5 linked regions of the Sulfolobus acidocaldarius DSM 639 genome follow. The protein of the gene in region 2 binds, or shares a complex with, the protein of the main gene of each other region. Links are inferred from orthologs where the notes say so. Each region holds a gene or a part of one and is shown on either strand. Other genes may lie near its edges. The genes, in order: SACI_RS02750, rpl7ae, rpl3p, SACI_RS02745 and SACI_RS02760.

Evidence for each region.
Region 1: rpl7ae (region 2) and SACI_RS02750 share a complex: the UniProt entries of both Methanocaldococcus jannaschii proteins name them as parts of the 50S ribosomal subunit. The link is inferred for Sulfolobus acidocaldarius DSM 639 from one-to-one orthologs.
Region 3: rpl7ae (region 2) and rpl3p share a complex: the UniProt entries of both Methanocaldococcus jannaschii proteins name them as parts of the 50S ribosomal subunit. The link is inferred for Sulfolobus acidocaldarius DSM 639 from one-to-one orthologs.
Region 4: rpl7ae (region 2) and SACI_RS02745 share a complex: the UniProt entries of both Methanocaldococcus jannaschii proteins name them as parts of the 50S ribosomal subunit. The link is inferred for Sulfolobus acidocaldarius DSM 639 from one-to-one orthologs.
Region 5: rpl7ae (region 2) and SACI_RS02760 share a complex: the UniProt entries of both Methanocaldococcus jannaschii proteins name them as parts of the 50S ribosomal subunit. The link is inferred for Sulfolobus acidocaldarius DSM 639 from one-to-one orthologs.

What each region holds. Positions count from the first base shown.
Region 1 is NC_007181.1:465,530-468,361, reverse strand. It holds SACI_RS02750 (50S ribosomal protein L19e), read left to right. Parts: upstream 1-1,106; coding sequence 1,107-1,559; downstream 1,560-2,832. Other genes in the region: SACI_RS02735 (50S ribosomal protein L30), read left to right, coding at 2,799-2,832; SACI_RS02740 (30S ribosomal protein S5), read left to right, coding at 2,158-2,802; SACI_RS02745 (50S ribosomal protein L18), read left to right, coding at 1,563-2,156; SACI_RS02755 (50S ribosomal protein L32e), read left to right, coding at 748-1,101; SACI_RS02760 (50S ribosomal protein L6), read left to right, coding at 162-722. UniProt on the Methanocaldococcus jannaschii protein: Binds to the 23S rRNA.
Region 2 is NC_007181.1:1,296,738-1,300,241, forward strand. What follows is about bases 1-2,672. They hold rpl7ae (50S ribosomal protein L7Ae), read left to right. Parts: upstream 1-982; coding sequence 983-1,363; downstream 1,364-2,672. Other genes in these bases: SACI_RS07250 (glutamate--tRNA ligase), read left to right, coding at 1-922; SACI_RS07260 (MFS transporter), read left to right, coding at 1,971-2,672. Also shown: more of SACI_RS07260, read left to right, coding at 2,673-3,413. UniProt on the Methanocaldococcus jannaschii protein: Multifunctional RNA-binding protein that recognizes the K-turn motif in ribosomal RNA, the RNA component of RNase P, box H/ACA, box C/D and box C'/D' sRNAs.
Region 3 is NC_007181.1:472,803-477,814, reverse strand. Bases 850-3,725 are described here. They hold rpl3p (50S ribosomal protein L3), read left to right. Parts: upstream 850-1,711; coding sequence 1,712-2,740; downstream 2,741-3,725. Other genes in these bases: SACI_RS02825 (50S ribosomal protein L23), read left to right, coding at 3,541-3,725; rpl4p (50S ribosomal protein L4), read left to right, coding at 2,744-3,544; SACI_RS02840 (putative RNA uridine N3 methyltransferase), read left to right, coding at 904-1,656; ileS (isoleucine--tRNA ligase), read left to right, coding at 850-920. Outside these bases: more of ileS, read left to right, coding at 1-849; more of SACI_RS02825, read left to right, coding at 3,726-3,789; SACI_RS02820 (50S ribosomal protein L2), read left to right, coding at 3,801-4,517; SACI_RS02815 (30S ribosomal protein S19), read left to right, coding at 4,564-4,986; SACI_RS02810 (50S ribosomal protein L22), read left to right, coding at 4,990-5,012. UniProt on the Methanocaldococcus jannaschii protein: One of the primary rRNA binding proteins, it binds directly near the 3'-end of the 23S rRNA, where it nucleates assembly of the 50S subunit.
Region 4 is NC_007181.1:464,754-467,769, reverse strand. Bases 1-2,767 are described here. They hold SACI_RS02745 (50S ribosomal protein L18), read left to right. Parts: upstream 1-970; coding sequence 971-1,564; downstream 1,565-2,767. Other genes in these bases: SACI_RS02730 (uL15 family ribosomal protein), read left to right, coding at 2,679-2,767; SACI_RS02735 (50S ribosomal protein L30), read left to right, coding at 2,207-2,677; SACI_RS02740 (30S ribosomal protein S5), read left to right, coding at 1,566-2,210; SACI_RS02750 (50S ribosomal protein L19e), read left to right, coding at 515-967; SACI_RS02755 (50S ribosomal protein L32e), read left to right, coding at 156-509. In the rest of the region: more of SACI_RS02730, read left to right, coding at 2,768-3,016. UniProt on the Methanocaldococcus jannaschii protein: This is one of the proteins that bind and probably mediate the attachment of the 5S RNA into the large ribosomal subunit, where it forms part of the central protuberance.
Region 5 is NC_007181.1:466,421-471,207, reverse strand. What follows is about bases 1,854-4,787. They hold SACI_RS02760 (50S ribosomal protein L6), read left to right. Parts: upstream 1,854-3,007; coding sequence 3,008-3,568; downstream 3,569-4,787. Other genes in these bases: SACI_RS02745 (50S ribosomal protein L18), read left to right, coding at 4,409-4,787; SACI_RS02750 (50S ribosomal protein L19e), read left to right, coding at 3,953-4,405; SACI_RS02755 (50S ribosomal protein L32e), read left to right, coding at 3,594-3,947; SACI_RS02765 (30S ribosomal protein S8), read left to right, coding at 2,592-2,993; SACI_RS11545 (30S ribosomal protein S14), read left to right, coding at 2,421-2,585. In the rest of the region: SACI_RS02790 (30S ribosomal protein S17), read left to right, coding at 1-323; SACI_RS02785 (50S ribosomal protein L14), read left to right, coding at 325-741; rplX (50S ribosomal protein L24), read left to right, coding at 743-1,147; more of SACI_RS02775, read left to right, coding at 1,149-1,853. UniProt on the Methanocaldococcus jannaschii protein: This protein binds to the 23S rRNA, and is important in its secondary structure. It is located near the subunit interface in the base of the L7/L12 stalk, and near the tRNA binding site of the peptidyltransferase center.

The sequences.
Region 1 (2,832 bases), 830 kb from region 2 along the record:
TTATTGAGATTACCTGATTACATTAGAAAGTATTTGCCGTCTAAAGAGATTGGTATTATTATTATTTCAACACCAAAGGGTGTTATGTCACATCGTGATGGAATAAGGGAGAAAATAGGTGGAGTAACCTTAGGTTACGTTTATTAATAGGGGTGAAGTGTTTGAAGGCTGCCTATATTCGTGAGGAAATTCAAATCCCTGATAAAGTGAAAGTCTCACTTGAGAATAATGTTCTTAAAGTTAAAGGGCCAAAAGGTGAAGTTATTAAGGACTTTAGTTATGCGAAGGGCATAAGAATTCAGCTTAACGAGGGAAAGATTATATTAGAGACTACATTTGCTGATAGAAGAAAGAAGGCTTTGCTTTATAGTATAATTGCTCATATAAAGAACATGATTACAGGTACTATAAACGGTTATAGATACTATCTTAAAGTAATTTCAACTCACTTTCCAATATCAGTAAAAGTTAGCGGAGATGAAGTGCAAGTCTCAAATTTAATAGGCGAGAAAAATATTAGACGAGCCAAGATTCTTCCTGGTGTAAAGGTAACTGTAAAAGGAGAAGATATAGTTGTTGAAGGTTCCGATATATATAATGTCGCTCAGACAGCCGCCAATATAGAATCCTCCACAAAAATAGTAGGTTATGATAGAAGGATATTCTCAGATGGTATTTATATTTACAAAAAAGAGGTGATAGGTCTTGAGCAATCAGACTAATGTGACTAAACCAGCTAAGAAAAATATGAAGTCTCCTGGAAAAGCGATAAAATTCCTTAGATTTGACTGGGATAAGTATTATAGAATAGGTAGACAAGAGAGATGGAGAAAGCCTAGAGGAATAGACAATGCTATAAGACTTGAGCTGAAAGGATATCAGCCAAAGGTAAAAATAGGGTATAGGACTGATAAGCAAATTAGAGGCTTACATCCATCTGGTTTAAGGCCTATTTTGGTAAAAAGTGTAAAGGATTTAGAGGCGTTCGCTAAAGGCAAGCAGGATGTGATAATCATAATAAGTTCAACAATAGGCTTAAGAAAGAGGATTGAGTTAATTAAGAAGGCTGAGGAGTTGGGCCTTAAAATCGCAAATAGGTGAAGAATATGCCTGAGTTTCAGTTACAAAGAAGACTAGCCGCAGATATAGCTGGAGTAGGATTAAATAACATAAAGTTTAATCCTGAAAGATTAGAAGAAGTTGAAGAGGCATTAACGAGAGAAGATATTAAAAAGCTCATCAAAGAAAGGGCTGTTATAGTAAATCCTAAGAGAGGAATAAGTAGTGGTAGGTTAAAGGAAAGGAAACATAAAAGGAGGTCTAAGGGTGAAGGAAGAAAGCATGGAAGCAGAAAAGGTAAAAGTGGTGCTAGGACAGGCGATAAGGAGATTTGGATTAATAAAATAAGAAAGATTCGTAGATATATAAGGTGGCTAAGGGATAATAACGTAATAGATAAGCATACGTATAGGTTACTTTATAAGAGAGCTAAAGGTAACTATTTTAAGAACCTTTCGGATGTGAAAAGTTATTTGAGGCAGATGGGTCATAAGGTGTAACAAATGACACAGGGACCTAATTATAGGATAAAGTTTAGAAGGAGAAGAGAAGGAAAAACAGACTATTATACGAGATATACTTATGTTATTAATAATGCAATAAGGTTTGTTCCCAGGTTAACTAATAAGTACGTAATAGTAAGTGTGAGTAAGTTTGATCAAAAAGGAGATATAATGATAGCTTATGCTCACTCTATAGAACTAGTAAAGAAATATGGTTGGAAAGGGGATACTAATAATACACCTGCAGCATATCTTACTGGTTATCTAGCAGGATTAAGAGCCGTTAAATCTGGTGTGAAAGCTGCTGTTTCAGATATTGGCTTATTTGTACCTGTAAAAGGAGGGAGGATATTTGCAGTGATTAAAGGTGCAATAGACGCGGGCTTAAAGGTTCCCGTTGGCGATTTAGGTAAATTGAAAGACAGAGTTAATGGCAGCCATATATCTGCCTATGCTCAAAAATTGAAAAATGAGAACCAAGAATTATACAATAAGCTTTTCAGTTCATACATTCAGAGGGGTCTTGACCCTGTCTTGCTTCCTCAACACTTTGAGGAAGTGTTAAATAAGATTAAGGAAAATGGTGGTAAGTGAGATGTCAGAGGAAGTTCCTGTTATCAAATTAGAGGATTGGAAACCGAGAACTAAAGTAGGGCAGCTTATCAAAGAAGGAAAAATTAATTCTATGAAGGAGTTATTCGAAAGGAATCTACCCATAGTGGAGCCTGAAATAGTTGATGTGTTATTGCCTAAGTTGAGATATGATATTGTGGATATTGGTATTGTTCAGAAACAGACTGATGCTGGTGAATTATCAAGGTATAAGGTTCTAATAGTGATGGGTAATATGGACGGATATATTAGTTATGGAACAGGAAAGGCGAAGCAGTTACGTGTGGCTATTCAAAAGGCCATAAGAGATGCCAAAATGAGAATTATACCAGTAAGAAGAGGATGTGGAAGCTGGGAGTGCACTTGTGGTGAGTCTCATAGTTTACCATTTATAGTTTCGGGAAAAGCTGGAAGTGTAGAAGTAACCTTACTTCCTGCTCCAAAGGGTACTGGATTAGTGGTTGGATCTGTTCTCAAAACTTTCTTATCTTTAGCAGGTCTAAAGGATGTTTGGTCTAGGACTAAAGGGTCAACATATACGCATGAAAATTTCATAAAGGCAGCATATATTGCATTATACAATACATATAGATTCGTAACACCTGTAGATTGGGGGAGAATGAAGTGAATGAACTGATAGGAGTAATTAGAATAAGAG
Region 2 (3,504 bases):
AAGGGTTATAAATGTTAAGAAAAGTCCACATCCTATTGAAGGAGATAAGTATTGGGTATGGCCCACATACAACTTTGCCAGCGCTATTGATGATTACGATTTAGGTGTGACACATATTTTCAGAGGAAAGGAGCACGCTGTTAATGCAGAAAAACAGAAATGGATCTATAACTATATGGGCTGGAAATATCCTTACGTTAGGGAATTTGGTAGACTAAAGCTTGAAGGATTTATGATGAGTAAATCAAAGATAAGGACTGTCGTCGAAAAAGGTGTTGGAATAGACGACCCTAGGTTACCAACATTGGCTGGGTTGAGAAGAAGAGGCATTCTTTCAGATACCATAAAAGAGATCATAATTACAGTTGGTTTAAAGGAGACTGATGCGACAATCAGTTTTGATAATCTAGCTTCCACAAATAGGAAGAAATTAGATAAAATAGCAAAGAGACTGATGTTTGTAGGATCTCCAAAGGAGTTTATCATAGACATCCCACAGCCTATATTGGCTAAAATTCCATATCATCCATCCAATCCTAATGAATACAGGGAGATTAGTGTAAATCCCGGAGACATTATCCTGATAAACGAGAATGACGCTAAGGATAAGGTGTTGAGACTAATGGAATTGTGTAATGTTACGGTAAATGGGGACAAGCTGGTTTATAATAGTAAAGGCATAGAAGATGCCAAGAAACTAGGTATGAAGATAATACAATGGGTAAAGAAGGATGAAAGTGTTCCGGTTGTAGTATTGAGTCCAGATCCAGAGAAAGGTATTGAAACCATAAATGGAGTAGGAGAAAGCGAAATTCGAAATTTGAATAAAGGGGAGATAGTTCAGTTCATTAGATATGGCTTTGTAAAGGTCGATGAGAAAAGTGCTGATGGGCAAGTAACAGTCATATTCTCACATGAATAACTTTTTAATGGATAGAGACAATCTATTTTCGCGTGACGAAAAAGAAGGAGGATGAACGCTGTGTCTAAACCCTCGTATGTAAAATTTGAAGTTCCACAAGAATTAGCAGATAAAGTATTAGAAGCAGTAAAGAAAGCAAAAGATTCAGGAAAGATAAAGAAAGGTACAAATGAAACTACAAAAGCTGTTGAAAGGAGCCAAGCCAAATTAGTGGTAATAGCTGAAGATGTTCAACCTGAAGAAATTGTAGCTCATTTACCATTATTGTGTGAAGAAAAGAAAATACCATATGTTTATGTACCTTCAAAGAAATCTCTAGGAGAAGCCTGTGGATTACAAGTTGCAGCAGCTTCTGTAGCGTTAATGGATCCTGGTGAAGCTAAAGACCTGGTGGATGAGATAGTTAAAAGAGTTAATGAAATAAAAGGTAAAAGTAGTTGAAAATTTTTGTTATAACTAATATTTTTAATCCTTAGTCGTCGTCTCATATAACACATAACTAATATTTTGAAAGGGTTTGAAGATAGGTCATAAAACAATAGTATATTATCCAATCAATTATTTTTTAGTCTCTATAAAGTAGACCTTCTCTATTCTTAGGAATTTGGAAAAATCGTATATTAGTGTTCATCACTTAGTTTAATCAAGACTATATATTTCCTCTTCAAGGAGCATTCTACGTACATTAATTTTCAATAATATATATTAATTTTTTAGAAATTTTGGTCTACAATGTGTCATTAAAAATAGTCCTAAGCTAAATATAAAAACTCACTTAAATAAATAGTTGAATATAATCTCATGTCCTGCGACTTATATATATAGATGCTATAAGGTCTGTAGTAACAAGGTCTTAGGGTTTGCAATATACTTGTAGATCATGTTAATTCTGTTGTTTGTATACAATACTGATCTTAATTGAAATCAGTTTTATTTAATATTGTAATCCGTATTATATATGTTATAACAGCCTTATCGTATCTTTCTTTTTTCGAATTTACTATAAGATTTATATAGGATAAAACTAAATAATTTTATCGTGTTCACCATGAGAAAAATACGTGCTAAAATACCATATAGGTTGGACAGATTACCATGGTCAAGGTGGCACATTCTAGTGGTTATCGCATTAGGTATAACATGGGTTTTAGATGGCTTAGAGGTAACAATAGTTGGGGTTATAAGTAGTGTTTTAACTAGACCTCAGACATTAAATTTGACTGAATTTCAAGCAAGCTTTCTAGGAACTGCTTATATACTTGGTGCAGTTATCGGAGCCATTGTTTTCTCCTATCTGACCGATAAATATGGAAGAAAAAAACTATTTATGGTAATGTTAGGGATATATGTAGCAGGAACAGTACTTTCTGCACTTTCTTGGAACTTTCTAAGTATAGCTCTTTTTAGAACTATCACAGGTCTAGGAATAGGCGGAGAATATTCAGCAATCAATTCAGCAATCGATGAATTAATTCCTGCGAGAGTAAGAGGTTGGGTAGATCTTGCAATTAATGGAAGCTGGTGGATAGGTACGATGGTCGGCTCTGCCCTATCTCTATATCTACTTAATCCGCATGAGTTTCCCATAGATCTAGGATGGAGATTATCGTTCGCAGTAGGTGCTATTTTAGGAGTATCAATTATGCTAATTAGGAGGTATGTTCCAGAGAGTCCTAGATGGTTACTAGTTCATGGAAAAGTTGAAGAAGCAGAGGAAGTGGTAAAGCAAATAGAAATGAAAGTTCAGAATAGTAAGGAACTGAGTGAGCCTAAAAAATCGATATCTATAACACCAATAGGTAATGTAGGTTTCCGCTTAGTTTTCAAAACTGTATTTGGTAGGTATAAGAAAAGGGCTATATTGGGTTTATGGCTAATGGCAGGGCAGGCATTCCTTTACAATGCAATATTTTTCACTTACTCATTGATACTTTCAAAATTCTATAATGTTCCCTCAGACGAAATAGGATTATATATTTTTCCATTTGCGATAGGAAACTTTACCGGTCCACTAATCTTAGGAAGACTTTTTGACTCTTTGGGAAGGAGGAAAATGATTTCTTTAACATATATAATATCAGGATCTCTTCTAGCTTTCACTGGCTATTTGTTTTATCTTGGTATCCTTAATGCCTTCACACAGACTTTTGCATGGGTTATAATATTCTTTTTTGCATCAGCCGGAGCAAGCTCAGCATATTTAACAGTAAGTGAAGTTTTTCCGTTAGAAATAAGGGCAATGGCCATTGCAGTCTTCTATGCTATCGGAACAGGTTTAAGTTCTTATGCCCCTTCATTCTTCGGATATTTGTTAGGGTCTAAGCAACCATCAGACTTATTTATAGGATACCTTATAGGTGCTCTATTGATGATCTTTCCAGGAATCTTAACAATATTTCTTGGAGTAGATGCAGAGAGAAAAAGTTTAGAAGAAGTAGCCAAACCATTGAGCGAGATTATTGAAAGTGACGAGAAGGCGGATAGTAAATAAATGGGCCTAATTAATTTTTTAAATGTTTTTCATTACACACTACAAGATTTCATCTCATATGTTTTTATCATGAATACTATTAAAAGATAAG
Region 3 (5,012 bases), 820 kb from region 2 along the record:
ATGTACTTTATCACGTCCTAAAAGGTTCGCTAATTCTACTTTCCACTGTAATTCCTTTCACTGCAGAGAAGATATATCTTGACTTTGTACAAGAAAGATTAGAATCTATAAGTATGGAGAAAATACCAGAAATAAAGGAGGAGTTTATTAATTCAGAGATAGAAGAGGCTTTTGAAGTAGCTAAGGAAATTATAGATGCAGGTCTTAATGCTAGGGCTAAAGCTGGAATAAAATTGAGATGGCCTTTGAAAGAAGTTTATGTGTTCTTAGTATCAGATAAGGACAGAAGGTCAATAGAAAAAATAACAGATGTCTTATCTTCCTTGCTAAATTCCAAGTCAATTATAATAGAAGGTATAGATGGTTATAAGAGATTTAGTAAGATAAGAGCCACTCCAAATACCGGAAGTATAGGTCCTACATTTAAGAGGTTGAGTGTTAAAGTAGCAGAATATATACAGAATAACTCTGATAAAGTAGCACAAGATATAGTGAGTAAAGGCTACCACGAATTTAATGTTGATTCCGAAAATCTCAGACTTGATATATCGCACGTTAATCTAGTTGAAGAGGTTGAAAAGGGCTATGTATCAGCAAGATTTAGTAAAGGAGTAGTATTACTCAAACAAGAAATGAGTAAGGAGGAGGAAGAAGAAGGAATAATAAGAGATCTAATAAGAAGAATTCAGTTCATGAGAAAACAATTATCATTAAATGTAAATGAATACATATTATTGTCTATAAGAGCACCTGATGATAAAGTAGATCTAATAAAGAAGTGGGAGCAATATATCAAGAATGAAACTAGAGCTAAGGAACTACGTATAGGAGACGTTTCAGGTGATTTAATTCAAGATTGGGATGTAGAAGAAGAAACATATACTATAGGAGTATCTAAGGCAGATGTTTCCGTTTCCTAGGCGTAAAAAATTATCTGTAGTTCTTTTTACTTCTATATTTGATACTGAGAAAAAATTAGAAGAAATAATATATAAATTAGGTTTCATAATTAGAACTCTAGTAATTTTTAGGGTTTCTGAAGTAATATGGTTGGACGATCTTAAGAACAAGAAAAATATAACTAGAATAATTAAGGACGTTAGTAACTATGCTCTAACACCACCGTATGGAAAGAAGTATTTTCCTATTAAGCGAACCTTAAGTAAAGTTGGGCTAATACCACCTATAAATATTCCATCTCATGTAGTAAGTAATGACTATGTGGAAGGCGAGATAAGAAAAGTAGTTAATGGTGATACAGGAGTTAAAATTGTTAATAGAAAGACTAAGTCTGTATTAGTTCTTGATAGCTTAAGAAAAAGCCACTTAACATACGATTTTTATCCATACTACGATGGGTATTCTATCAAATTTTATGATGTAACGTATCTTAATAAAATAAAAGACATAGAAAATGTAATAATAGCTTCAAGATCAGGCAAAGATCTCTCTTTAGTAGCTGATAAAATATCAAGTATATATGAACAAAATGGCTTAACGTTAGTTATTGGTCCGCCTAAAGGAGGTCTACTTAAGACGATGGAAACAACTGGTCACATGTTGGTAAATTTTGTTCCTAAGCAGGGCGTAAAAGATGTTAGGGCGGAAGAAGCTCTCTATGGGGCTCTTTCTCTACTTAACTACATCTTAAGTTAGATAGATACATTTATAAGTCATATATATGTAAGAAAGAAGGACTGAGGGAAAATTAATGGGTCATCGGAAATTATCGTCACCAAGAAGAGGTTCAGCTGGTTTACGTCCTAGGAAGAGAGCTGATGAAATACTTCCAACACCTAAAAATTGGCCTTTGGTTAATTTAAAAGAGCCTAAACTATTAGGCTTCATAGGTTACAAAGCCGGAATGACGCATGTATACATGATAGATGATAAGCCCACATCTCCTAATTATGGTAAGGAAGTATATACTCCTGTTACTATAGTCGAATCACCTCCTATTCTAGGTCTAGCTTTAAGGGCCTACCATATAGATTCAAAAGGGGAGTTATCTGTACTTGTAGATTATTGGGCAAACTTTGAAGAAGGTTCTTTAAAATATCTGAAGAGGAAAATCACATCCTTAAAAGTGGATTCCTCGAAAATGAAAGAGAAATTAGATTTGATCCAGAAAAACTTAAATAATATAACATATATGAGACTTCTTGTTTCCACTCAACCTTGGCTGGTTCCTTCGTTAGGTAAGAAAAGACCTGAAATAGTAGAGATACAGATAGGTGGTGGCTCGATTCAGGATCAACTTAACTACGGTTTATCTTTGCTGGGTAAACAAATTCCTGTAAGAGATGTTTTTAGAGAAGGACAATTAACAGATATTATAGGAGTTACTAAAGGAAAAGGTTTCCAAGGCGTGATAAAGAGATACAGTGTAGTAGAATTTCCAAGATGGCATAAGCATAGAAAAGGTAGTAGGAAAATAGGAGCCAGAGGACCATCTATATCAACACCAAGCTATGTTCCACAACCAGGTCAGTTAGGCTTCCACAGGAGAACCGAATATAACAAGAGAATCATTAAGATAGGGGATAATGTAAACGAAATAAATCCCGCAGGAGGAATAGTAAATTATGGATTAGTTAAGAATACGTATCTTGTAATAGAGGGTAGTGTATTAGGTTCTAGAAAGAGACCATTATTCTTGAGATATCCTATAAGGCCTTCATGGTCACCGGAATCAGCACCTAAAATCACATATGTAAATCTGGCTTCTCAGCAGGGATGAAACATGTATATAGAACTCCAGACAAAAAAAGTTTCTGTTTTAGATTTAAAGGGAAATCAGTTAGAAGAAATAGAACTTCCATTATTTTTTAGCTACCCAGTTAGGAAAGATCTAATAAGGAGAGTATTTTTATCAGAATTTACAAAGTCTTTACAGCCAAAAGGAAGAGATCCTTTAGCAGGTAAAAGAACTAGTGCACTCAGCTTTGGAATAAACCTTGGAATAGCCAGGGTACCTAGAGTAAAAGGTAGCGGAGAAGCAGCTTTAGCTCCTAACACCGTAGGTGGTAGACTAGCATTTCCGCCTACTACAGAGAAAAGGTTAGTAGAGGAAGTTAATCTAAAGGAGAAGAAATTAGGTATTATAAGTGCACTTGCAGCTACAGCAGATCCTAATTTTGTCAAAGCAAGGGGTCATAGGTTTACTTCAAATAACGTTCCTATTATATTGGTAGATGATTTTGAAAATATTAGTAAAGCTAAAGAGATCATGGATATACTGAAATCTATAGGTGTCGTAGATGACATAAAGAGAGTGAAGGAGAGTAAAGGAGTAAGAGCAGGTAAAGGAAAAATGAGAGGAAGAAGATACCAAATAGCTAAGGGTCCCTTGATAGTAGTTAGTAACCATAAAAGTCCGGTTGTAGAGTCTGCCTCAAATATACCAGGAGTTAATGTCGTTTCAGCCAACCTAGTTAGTGTAATTCATTTAGCTCCAGGAGGTCATCCTGGTAGATTAACAATATATACTAAATCTTCTATTAACATATTGCGTCAAAGATTTGAAGGGAGGTTGAATTTATGATAATAAAAGAATTTTTGGCAACTGAGAAAGCAGTGAAACTGATAGAGAGTCAAAATACTCTAACAATAATAGTAAATAGGAATACAACTAAAAAGGATATTAAAAACGAGGTAGAGAAACTATTCAGTGTGAAGGTGGAGAAGATAAATACGTTGATTACTCCTAAAGGTGAAAAAAAGGCTTACGTTAAACTTAAGCAGGAATATAAAGCATCTGATGTGGCCCATAAACTGGGCATGTTGTAAGGTGACATGAAATGGGTAAGAAGTTATTACAACAAAGAGCAGGAAGAGGAGGTATAAATTTTAGAAGCCCAAGTTGGAGAAGAGTTGGGCCAGCTAGATATCCAAATATAGAGGGAGATCATAAAGGTAAGATTATCGATATATTACATAATCCAGGTGTTACCGCACCTGTTGTTAAGGTTAAATTAGACAACGGGCTTCAATTTTACATTCCTGCTGTTCAGGGTGTAGCTGTAGGTCAAGAAATAAGTATAGGCAAGAATGCGACTATATCGAATGGAAATATAGTAGAAGTTGGGCAGCTGCCGGAGGGTACTGTGATATGTAACGTAGAAAAGTTGAAGGGAGATGGAGGAAAGTTTGCTAGAGCCGCTGGATCTTATGCAGTTATCTCAGGTAAGGCCGGAAACAAGGTTTTAATTAAATTGTCATCTGAGAAAATTGTTGAAGTAAGCCAGAACGCTAGAGCTACTGTTGGGATTATTGCAGGAGGAGGTTTTGTAGAGAAACCTTTGTTAAAAGCTGGAAATAATTACTGGAAATATAGAGTTAGAGCTGTAAAGTGGCCTGTTGTGAGAGGTGTTGCTATGAACGCTGTATCTCATCCACATGGTGGTGGTTTACATCAGAGTGTCAGTAGGCCTTCTACAGTATCCAGAAACGCACCGCCTGGAAGAAAAGTTGGTCATATTGCATCAAGAAGGACTGGTAGACGTGGTGGAGCATAATTTTATTTTTGTAACTCTAAAAGTATAGGAGAAAGGTGCAATTATCATGTCACCCGAAATTCCACCTGAATGGAAGAAGTTTAGATATAGGGGTAAGTCTCTAGAGGACCTTCTGAATATGCCTATGGATGAGTTTATAAAGCTTTTACCTTCACGTCAAAGAAGGTCATTAAAGAGAGGTTTCTCCGATAAGCAGAGAAGGTTGTTAGAAAAAATTAGAAAGATTTCTAGAGAAGGAAAGCAGAATAAAGTAATAAAGACGCATGTTAGAAACATGGTTATATTACCTGAAATGGTTGGTTTGAGGTTTGCCGTATATAACGGTAAGGAATTTGTTGAATTTCAAGTTGTACCAGAGATGATAGGACGTTACTTGGGAGAGTATTCAATAACCACAAAGAAAGTAGAGCACGGAGAGCCAGGTCTAAAGGCGACAAAATCAAGCCTATTCCTAGCAATGAAGGGATGATCTATGAGCAAATGGGTATATCCAAT
Region 4 (3,016 bases), 830 kb from region 2 along the record:
ATATAATGTCGCTCAGACAGCCGCCAATATAGAATCCTCCACAAAAATAGTAGGTTATGATAGAAGGATATTCTCAGATGGTATTTATATTTACAAAAAAGAGGTGATAGGTCTTGAGCAATCAGACTAATGTGACTAAACCAGCTAAGAAAAATATGAAGTCTCCTGGAAAAGCGATAAAATTCCTTAGATTTGACTGGGATAAGTATTATAGAATAGGTAGACAAGAGAGATGGAGAAAGCCTAGAGGAATAGACAATGCTATAAGACTTGAGCTGAAAGGATATCAGCCAAAGGTAAAAATAGGGTATAGGACTGATAAGCAAATTAGAGGCTTACATCCATCTGGTTTAAGGCCTATTTTGGTAAAAAGTGTAAAGGATTTAGAGGCGTTCGCTAAAGGCAAGCAGGATGTGATAATCATAATAAGTTCAACAATAGGCTTAAGAAAGAGGATTGAGTTAATTAAGAAGGCTGAGGAGTTGGGCCTTAAAATCGCAAATAGGTGAAGAATATGCCTGAGTTTCAGTTACAAAGAAGACTAGCCGCAGATATAGCTGGAGTAGGATTAAATAACATAAAGTTTAATCCTGAAAGATTAGAAGAAGTTGAAGAGGCATTAACGAGAGAAGATATTAAAAAGCTCATCAAAGAAAGGGCTGTTATAGTAAATCCTAAGAGAGGAATAAGTAGTGGTAGGTTAAAGGAAAGGAAACATAAAAGGAGGTCTAAGGGTGAAGGAAGAAAGCATGGAAGCAGAAAAGGTAAAAGTGGTGCTAGGACAGGCGATAAGGAGATTTGGATTAATAAAATAAGAAAGATTCGTAGATATATAAGGTGGCTAAGGGATAATAACGTAATAGATAAGCATACGTATAGGTTACTTTATAAGAGAGCTAAAGGTAACTATTTTAAGAACCTTTCGGATGTGAAAAGTTATTTGAGGCAGATGGGTCATAAGGTGTAACAAATGACACAGGGACCTAATTATAGGATAAAGTTTAGAAGGAGAAGAGAAGGAAAAACAGACTATTATACGAGATATACTTATGTTATTAATAATGCAATAAGGTTTGTTCCCAGGTTAACTAATAAGTACGTAATAGTAAGTGTGAGTAAGTTTGATCAAAAAGGAGATATAATGATAGCTTATGCTCACTCTATAGAACTAGTAAAGAAATATGGTTGGAAAGGGGATACTAATAATACACCTGCAGCATATCTTACTGGTTATCTAGCAGGATTAAGAGCCGTTAAATCTGGTGTGAAAGCTGCTGTTTCAGATATTGGCTTATTTGTACCTGTAAAAGGAGGGAGGATATTTGCAGTGATTAAAGGTGCAATAGACGCGGGCTTAAAGGTTCCCGTTGGCGATTTAGGTAAATTGAAAGACAGAGTTAATGGCAGCCATATATCTGCCTATGCTCAAAAATTGAAAAATGAGAACCAAGAATTATACAATAAGCTTTTCAGTTCATACATTCAGAGGGGTCTTGACCCTGTCTTGCTTCCTCAACACTTTGAGGAAGTGTTAAATAAGATTAAGGAAAATGGTGGTAAGTGAGATGTCAGAGGAAGTTCCTGTTATCAAATTAGAGGATTGGAAACCGAGAACTAAAGTAGGGCAGCTTATCAAAGAAGGAAAAATTAATTCTATGAAGGAGTTATTCGAAAGGAATCTACCCATAGTGGAGCCTGAAATAGTTGATGTGTTATTGCCTAAGTTGAGATATGATATTGTGGATATTGGTATTGTTCAGAAACAGACTGATGCTGGTGAATTATCAAGGTATAAGGTTCTAATAGTGATGGGTAATATGGACGGATATATTAGTTATGGAACAGGAAAGGCGAAGCAGTTACGTGTGGCTATTCAAAAGGCCATAAGAGATGCCAAAATGAGAATTATACCAGTAAGAAGAGGATGTGGAAGCTGGGAGTGCACTTGTGGTGAGTCTCATAGTTTACCATTTATAGTTTCGGGAAAAGCTGGAAGTGTAGAAGTAACCTTACTTCCTGCTCCAAAGGGTACTGGATTAGTGGTTGGATCTGTTCTCAAAACTTTCTTATCTTTAGCAGGTCTAAAGGATGTTTGGTCTAGGACTAAAGGGTCAACATATACGCATGAAAATTTCATAAAGGCAGCATATATTGCATTATACAATACATATAGATTCGTAACACCTGTAGATTGGGGGAGAATGAAGTGAATGAACTGATAGGAGTAATTAGAATAAGAGGTTGGGCGGCAACTCCCTGGTATATTCAAGATACATTGAGTATGCTGAGATTAAAGAATGCATTTAATGCGATGATATATCCTAAAGATTCATCAATACAAGGTATGCTAAATTTAGTTTCATCATATGTTACATGGGGAGAGCTCAATGATGAAGGATTACGTTTATTGGTATCTAAACTGGAGATCTCTAGAGGTAAGAAAGTTAATGAAGAATATGTAAAGGACAAATTAAATGTAGATTTTCAAAGCTTTGTAGAGAGTATAAAAGACGGTAAGCTTAGATTGAATAAGCTTGATGAAATATTTAGTTTACCTATAAGGCTTCATCCACCTAAGGGAGGATTTAAAGGTAAGGTAAGCAGACCTTTTAGAGCTGGAGGAGAGTTTGGATATAGAGGAGATAAGATTAATGAGCTAATTAGGAGGATGGTATGATATGGTAGTGAGAAAAGAGAAGAAGAGCAGGAAGTATAGGGGTTATAGAACTCATGGTTGGGGAACAAAGGGTCAGCACAGAGATAGAGGCGCTCAGGGAGGTAGGCAAATAGGAATGCATAAGGAGAAGTGGTCATGGACGGTAAAATTTGGAGAGGGCTGGTATGGCAAGCATGGATTTAGGAATCCGACCTCGAAGTTGGTTAATGCTATTGGTCTTCGAAAGTTACAGGAGTATATCGATAATGATAAAATTAAAATAGAAGAAGAAAATGGTAAGAAGGTAGTTGATTTAGCCAAATATGGTTACGATAAATTGTTAGGAGGAGGCAATTTAAG
Region 5 (4,787 bases), 830 kb from region 2 along the record:
TTAAAAATGTGGGAATAGAGGGTGTTTCAGCTCCATCGAAGACCTGTGATGATGAGTATTGTCCTTATCACGGCAGTTTAAAGGTAAGGGGTATAGTATTAGAAGGAAAGTTAATTAGAGCTAGGGCAAATAGGACTGGAACAGTTGAAAGAGAGTACATTTTCTATGATTCTAAGTATAAGAGATATGAGAGACGTAGGAGTCGTATACACGTTCATATTCCTTCATGTTTAGAAGTGAAAGAAGGCGATAATGTTATAATAGGTGAAAGTAGACCTATTGCAAAGTCTATTTCATTTGTTATATTAGGGGTGAAGAGGTAAGATGCCAGAAAAAATGAATGTTTTAGGGAGCAGGAAAGGATTTACCCCTGCTCTACAGCATAATAGTAGTGTAGTTGTTGCTGATAATAGTGGAGCTAAAGAGGCTGTAATTATTGGTATTTATGGGTATAGGGGTGTTCTCAGGAGAGTTCCTTTTGCTAATATAGCAGATTTAGTGATGGTATCAGTAAGGAAGGGTTCTCCTGATGTTAGAAAACAGAAGTTTAAGGCTGTAATAGTAAGACAAAGAATGCCCTTTAGGAGGCCAGATGGTACGTGGATATCATTTGAGGATAATGCAGTTGTGATTATAAATCCTGACGGTACTCCTAAAGGAACTGAGGTTAGAGGTCCTATAGCTAGGGAAGCTGCTGAGAGATGGCCTAAAATAGCCAGTGTAGCAACTATGGTGATATGAAATGATATCCTCTAAGCCGTCAAAACAAAGGAAATTAGTTTACAATTTGCCTAATCATTTGAGGTATAAGTTACTTACAGCAAGACTAAGCGAAGATTTGGAGAAGCAATACGGTATTAAAAGAATATCAATAAGAAAAGGCGATAGTGTTAAGCTTATGCGTGGTTCTCAAGTTGGTTATGAAGGTAAAGTGGTAGAGGTAGATAGGAAAAGGGGAAGGGTAGCTATAGAAGGGTTAACGAAAAAGAAAGCAGACGGTACTCCAGTATATGTATGGGTTCATGCTTCTAAAGTCATTATAACAAAACTAGACACAGGTGATAAAGAGAGAATGGATGCAATTGAGAGGAAGAGGAAGATGAGGGAAGAATATTTTAGTAAAAAATCACCTAAAGAGGTGAGCTAATTTGGTTCACATAACGAGATTTGAAGCTCCTTGGTTCCTGAAGGTCGGAAAGAAAGAGTATAAATGGATAATCAGGTCTAGGGCTGGTCCGCATAAAATACAGGAGAGTGTACCATTGGCTATATTATTAAAATATTATTTGAAAGCAGTAGATACTACCAGAGAGGCAAAAAGAATAATATTTGACGGAAAGGTTTTAGTTGATGGAAAAGTAAGAAGGGACTACAAGTACCCTGTTGGTCTTATGGACGTTGTAGAGATTCCCAGTGCAGATTTGAGAGTGAGGATTATACCAGATAACGTCAGATATTTAACTACTATAAACATATCAAGAGAAGATGCGAAGTACAAGTTTGTACGAATAATGAACAAGACCACCTTGAAGTCTGGAGTTTTACAATTAAATCTAGAAGATGGGAGGAATATTCTTTTGAAAGGAGAGGAGTTGTCTCAATATAACTTACCTACATTAACAACGCTAAAGATAGAATTACCGGAACAAAAGATTACTACCGCATATACAATCAAGGAGGGCGTATATGCAATGATTATTGGAGGAAGAAACGCAGGTTTACATGGTAAAATTTCGAAGATTCAGCTGGCTAAGTATAAGAGAATAAAGTATTCATTAGTGACTTTAGAGGGTAAGGATGGCTCAACTTTCCAGACTAACTTAATTAATGTTATGGCAATAGGTGAAAATGAGGCTGATTCAAATTTAGGTGTTAAGTTATGAGTATGCAGGAAGCCAAGAAAGAAAATGTGATGAGAAGAGTAGTTTTAGATAAAGTGACTGTTAATATAGGAGTTGGTGAATCCGGAGAGAGACTGCAGAAGGCATATCAGCTTGTACAGGAGTTAACTGGCGTAAAACCAGTCTATACCAAGGGCAGAAAGTCTATAAGGGAATTTGGAGTTAGAAAAGGGGCTCCTATAGGAGTGAAGGCAACTTTAAGGAGGCAAGCAGCTGTTGAGTTTCTTAAAAAGGTTTTGCCTGCGGTGAATTTCAGGTTGAAGCAATCTAGCTTTGACAATTACGGAAATGTAAGTTTTGGAATTGCGGAGCATGTTTTAATACCGGGAACTAGGTATGATCCTGAGATAGGAATATTCGGAATGGATGTAGCGATAACGTTAGTGAGACCTGGTTATAGAACTATGAAAAGGAAAAGAAAGAAAGCGTCAATTCCTAGAAGACATAGAGTTACTAAAGAAGAAGCAATAAACTTCATGAAGGAAAACTTTAATGTCACAATTTTGGAGGGATGATGAAATGGGAAAATATAAACCACCAGCGGAAAGGAGATTTGGAAAGGGAGTTCAACTTTGCAAGAGATGTGGCAGTAGAGATTCAGTTATTCAAAAGTATGGTTTATATTTATGTAGACAGTGCTTTAGAGAAGTAGCATACCCTATGGGGTTTAGAAAAACGAGGTGATATGTGGTGCCTAGTATAAATCCTTTAGCAAACGCATTAGCAACATTATATAATAACGAGATGAGAAGAAATAAGCAAGCCCTAATTACGCCGGCTTCGAAGTTGATAATAAGCGTTCTAAGAGTCATGCAGAAGGAGGGCTATATAGGTGAGTTTGAGTATATTGATGATGGCAGGGCTGGTAAGATAATTGTTCAATTATTAGGTAGAATAAATAAGTGTGGTCCCATATCTCCCAGGTACCCACTGGATTACAATGGATTATTGAGATTACCTGATTACATTAGAAAGTATTTGCCGTCTAAAGAGATTGGTATTATTATTATTTCAACACCAAAGGGTGTTATGTCACATCGTGATGGAATAAGGGAGAAAATAGGTGGAGTAACCTTAGGTTACGTTTATTAATAGGGGTGAAGTGTTTGAAGGCTGCCTATATTCGTGAGGAAATTCAAATCCCTGATAAAGTGAAAGTCTCACTTGAGAATAATGTTCTTAAAGTTAAAGGGCCAAAAGGTGAAGTTATTAAGGACTTTAGTTATGCGAAGGGCATAAGAATTCAGCTTAACGAGGGAAAGATTATATTAGAGACTACATTTGCTGATAGAAGAAAGAAGGCTTTGCTTTATAGTATAATTGCTCATATAAAGAACATGATTACAGGTACTATAAACGGTTATAGATACTATCTTAAAGTAATTTCAACTCACTTTCCAATATCAGTAAAAGTTAGCGGAGATGAAGTGCAAGTCTCAAATTTAATAGGCGAGAAAAATATTAGACGAGCCAAGATTCTTCCTGGTGTAAAGGTAACTGTAAAAGGAGAAGATATAGTTGTTGAAGGTTCCGATATATATAATGTCGCTCAGACAGCCGCCAATATAGAATCCTCCACAAAAATAGTAGGTTATGATAGAAGGATATTCTCAGATGGTATTTATATTTACAAAAAAGAGGTGATAGGTCTTGAGCAATCAGACTAATGTGACTAAACCAGCTAAGAAAAATATGAAGTCTCCTGGAAAAGCGATAAAATTCCTTAGATTTGACTGGGATAAGTATTATAGAATAGGTAGACAAGAGAGATGGAGAAAGCCTAGAGGAATAGACAATGCTATAAGACTTGAGCTGAAAGGATATCAGCCAAAGGTAAAAATAGGGTATAGGACTGATAAGCAAATTAGAGGCTTACATCCATCTGGTTTAAGGCCTATTTTGGTAAAAAGTGTAAAGGATTTAGAGGCGTTCGCTAAAGGCAAGCAGGATGTGATAATCATAATAAGTTCAACAATAGGCTTAAGAAAGAGGATTGAGTTAATTAAGAAGGCTGAGGAGTTGGGCCTTAAAATCGCAAATAGGTGAAGAATATGCCTGAGTTTCAGTTACAAAGAAGACTAGCCGCAGATATAGCTGGAGTAGGATTAAATAACATAAAGTTTAATCCTGAAAGATTAGAAGAAGTTGAAGAGGCATTAACGAGAGAAGATATTAAAAAGCTCATCAAAGAAAGGGCTGTTATAGTAAATCCTAAGAGAGGAATAAGTAGTGGTAGGTTAAAGGAAAGGAAACATAAAAGGAGGTCTAAGGGTGAAGGAAGAAAGCATGGAAGCAGAAAAGGTAAAAGTGGTGCTAGGACAGGCGATAAGGAGATTTGGATTAATAAAATAAGAAAGATTCGTAGATATATAAGGTGGCTAAGGGATAATAACGTAATAGATAAGCATACGTATAGGTTACTTTATAAGAGAGCTAAAGGTAACTATTTTAAGAACCTTTCGGATGTGAAAAGTTATTTGAGGCAGATGGGTCATAAGGTGTAACAAATGACACAGGGACCTAATTATAGGATAAAGTTTAGAAGGAGAAGAGAAGGAAAAACAGACTATTATACGAGATATACTTATGTTATTAATAATGCAATAAGGTTTGTTCCCAGGTTAACTAATAAGTACGTAATAGTAAGTGTGAGTAAGTTTGATCAAAAAGGAGATATAATGATAGCTTATGCTCACTCTATAGAACTAGTAAAGAAATATGGTTGGAAAGGGGATACTAATAATACACCTGCAGCATATCTTACTGGTTATCTAGCAGGATTAAGAGCCGTTAAATCTGGTGTGAAAGCTGCTGTTTCAGATATTGGCTTATTTGTACCTGTAAAAGGAGGGAGGATATTTGCAGTGATTAAAGGTGCAATAGACG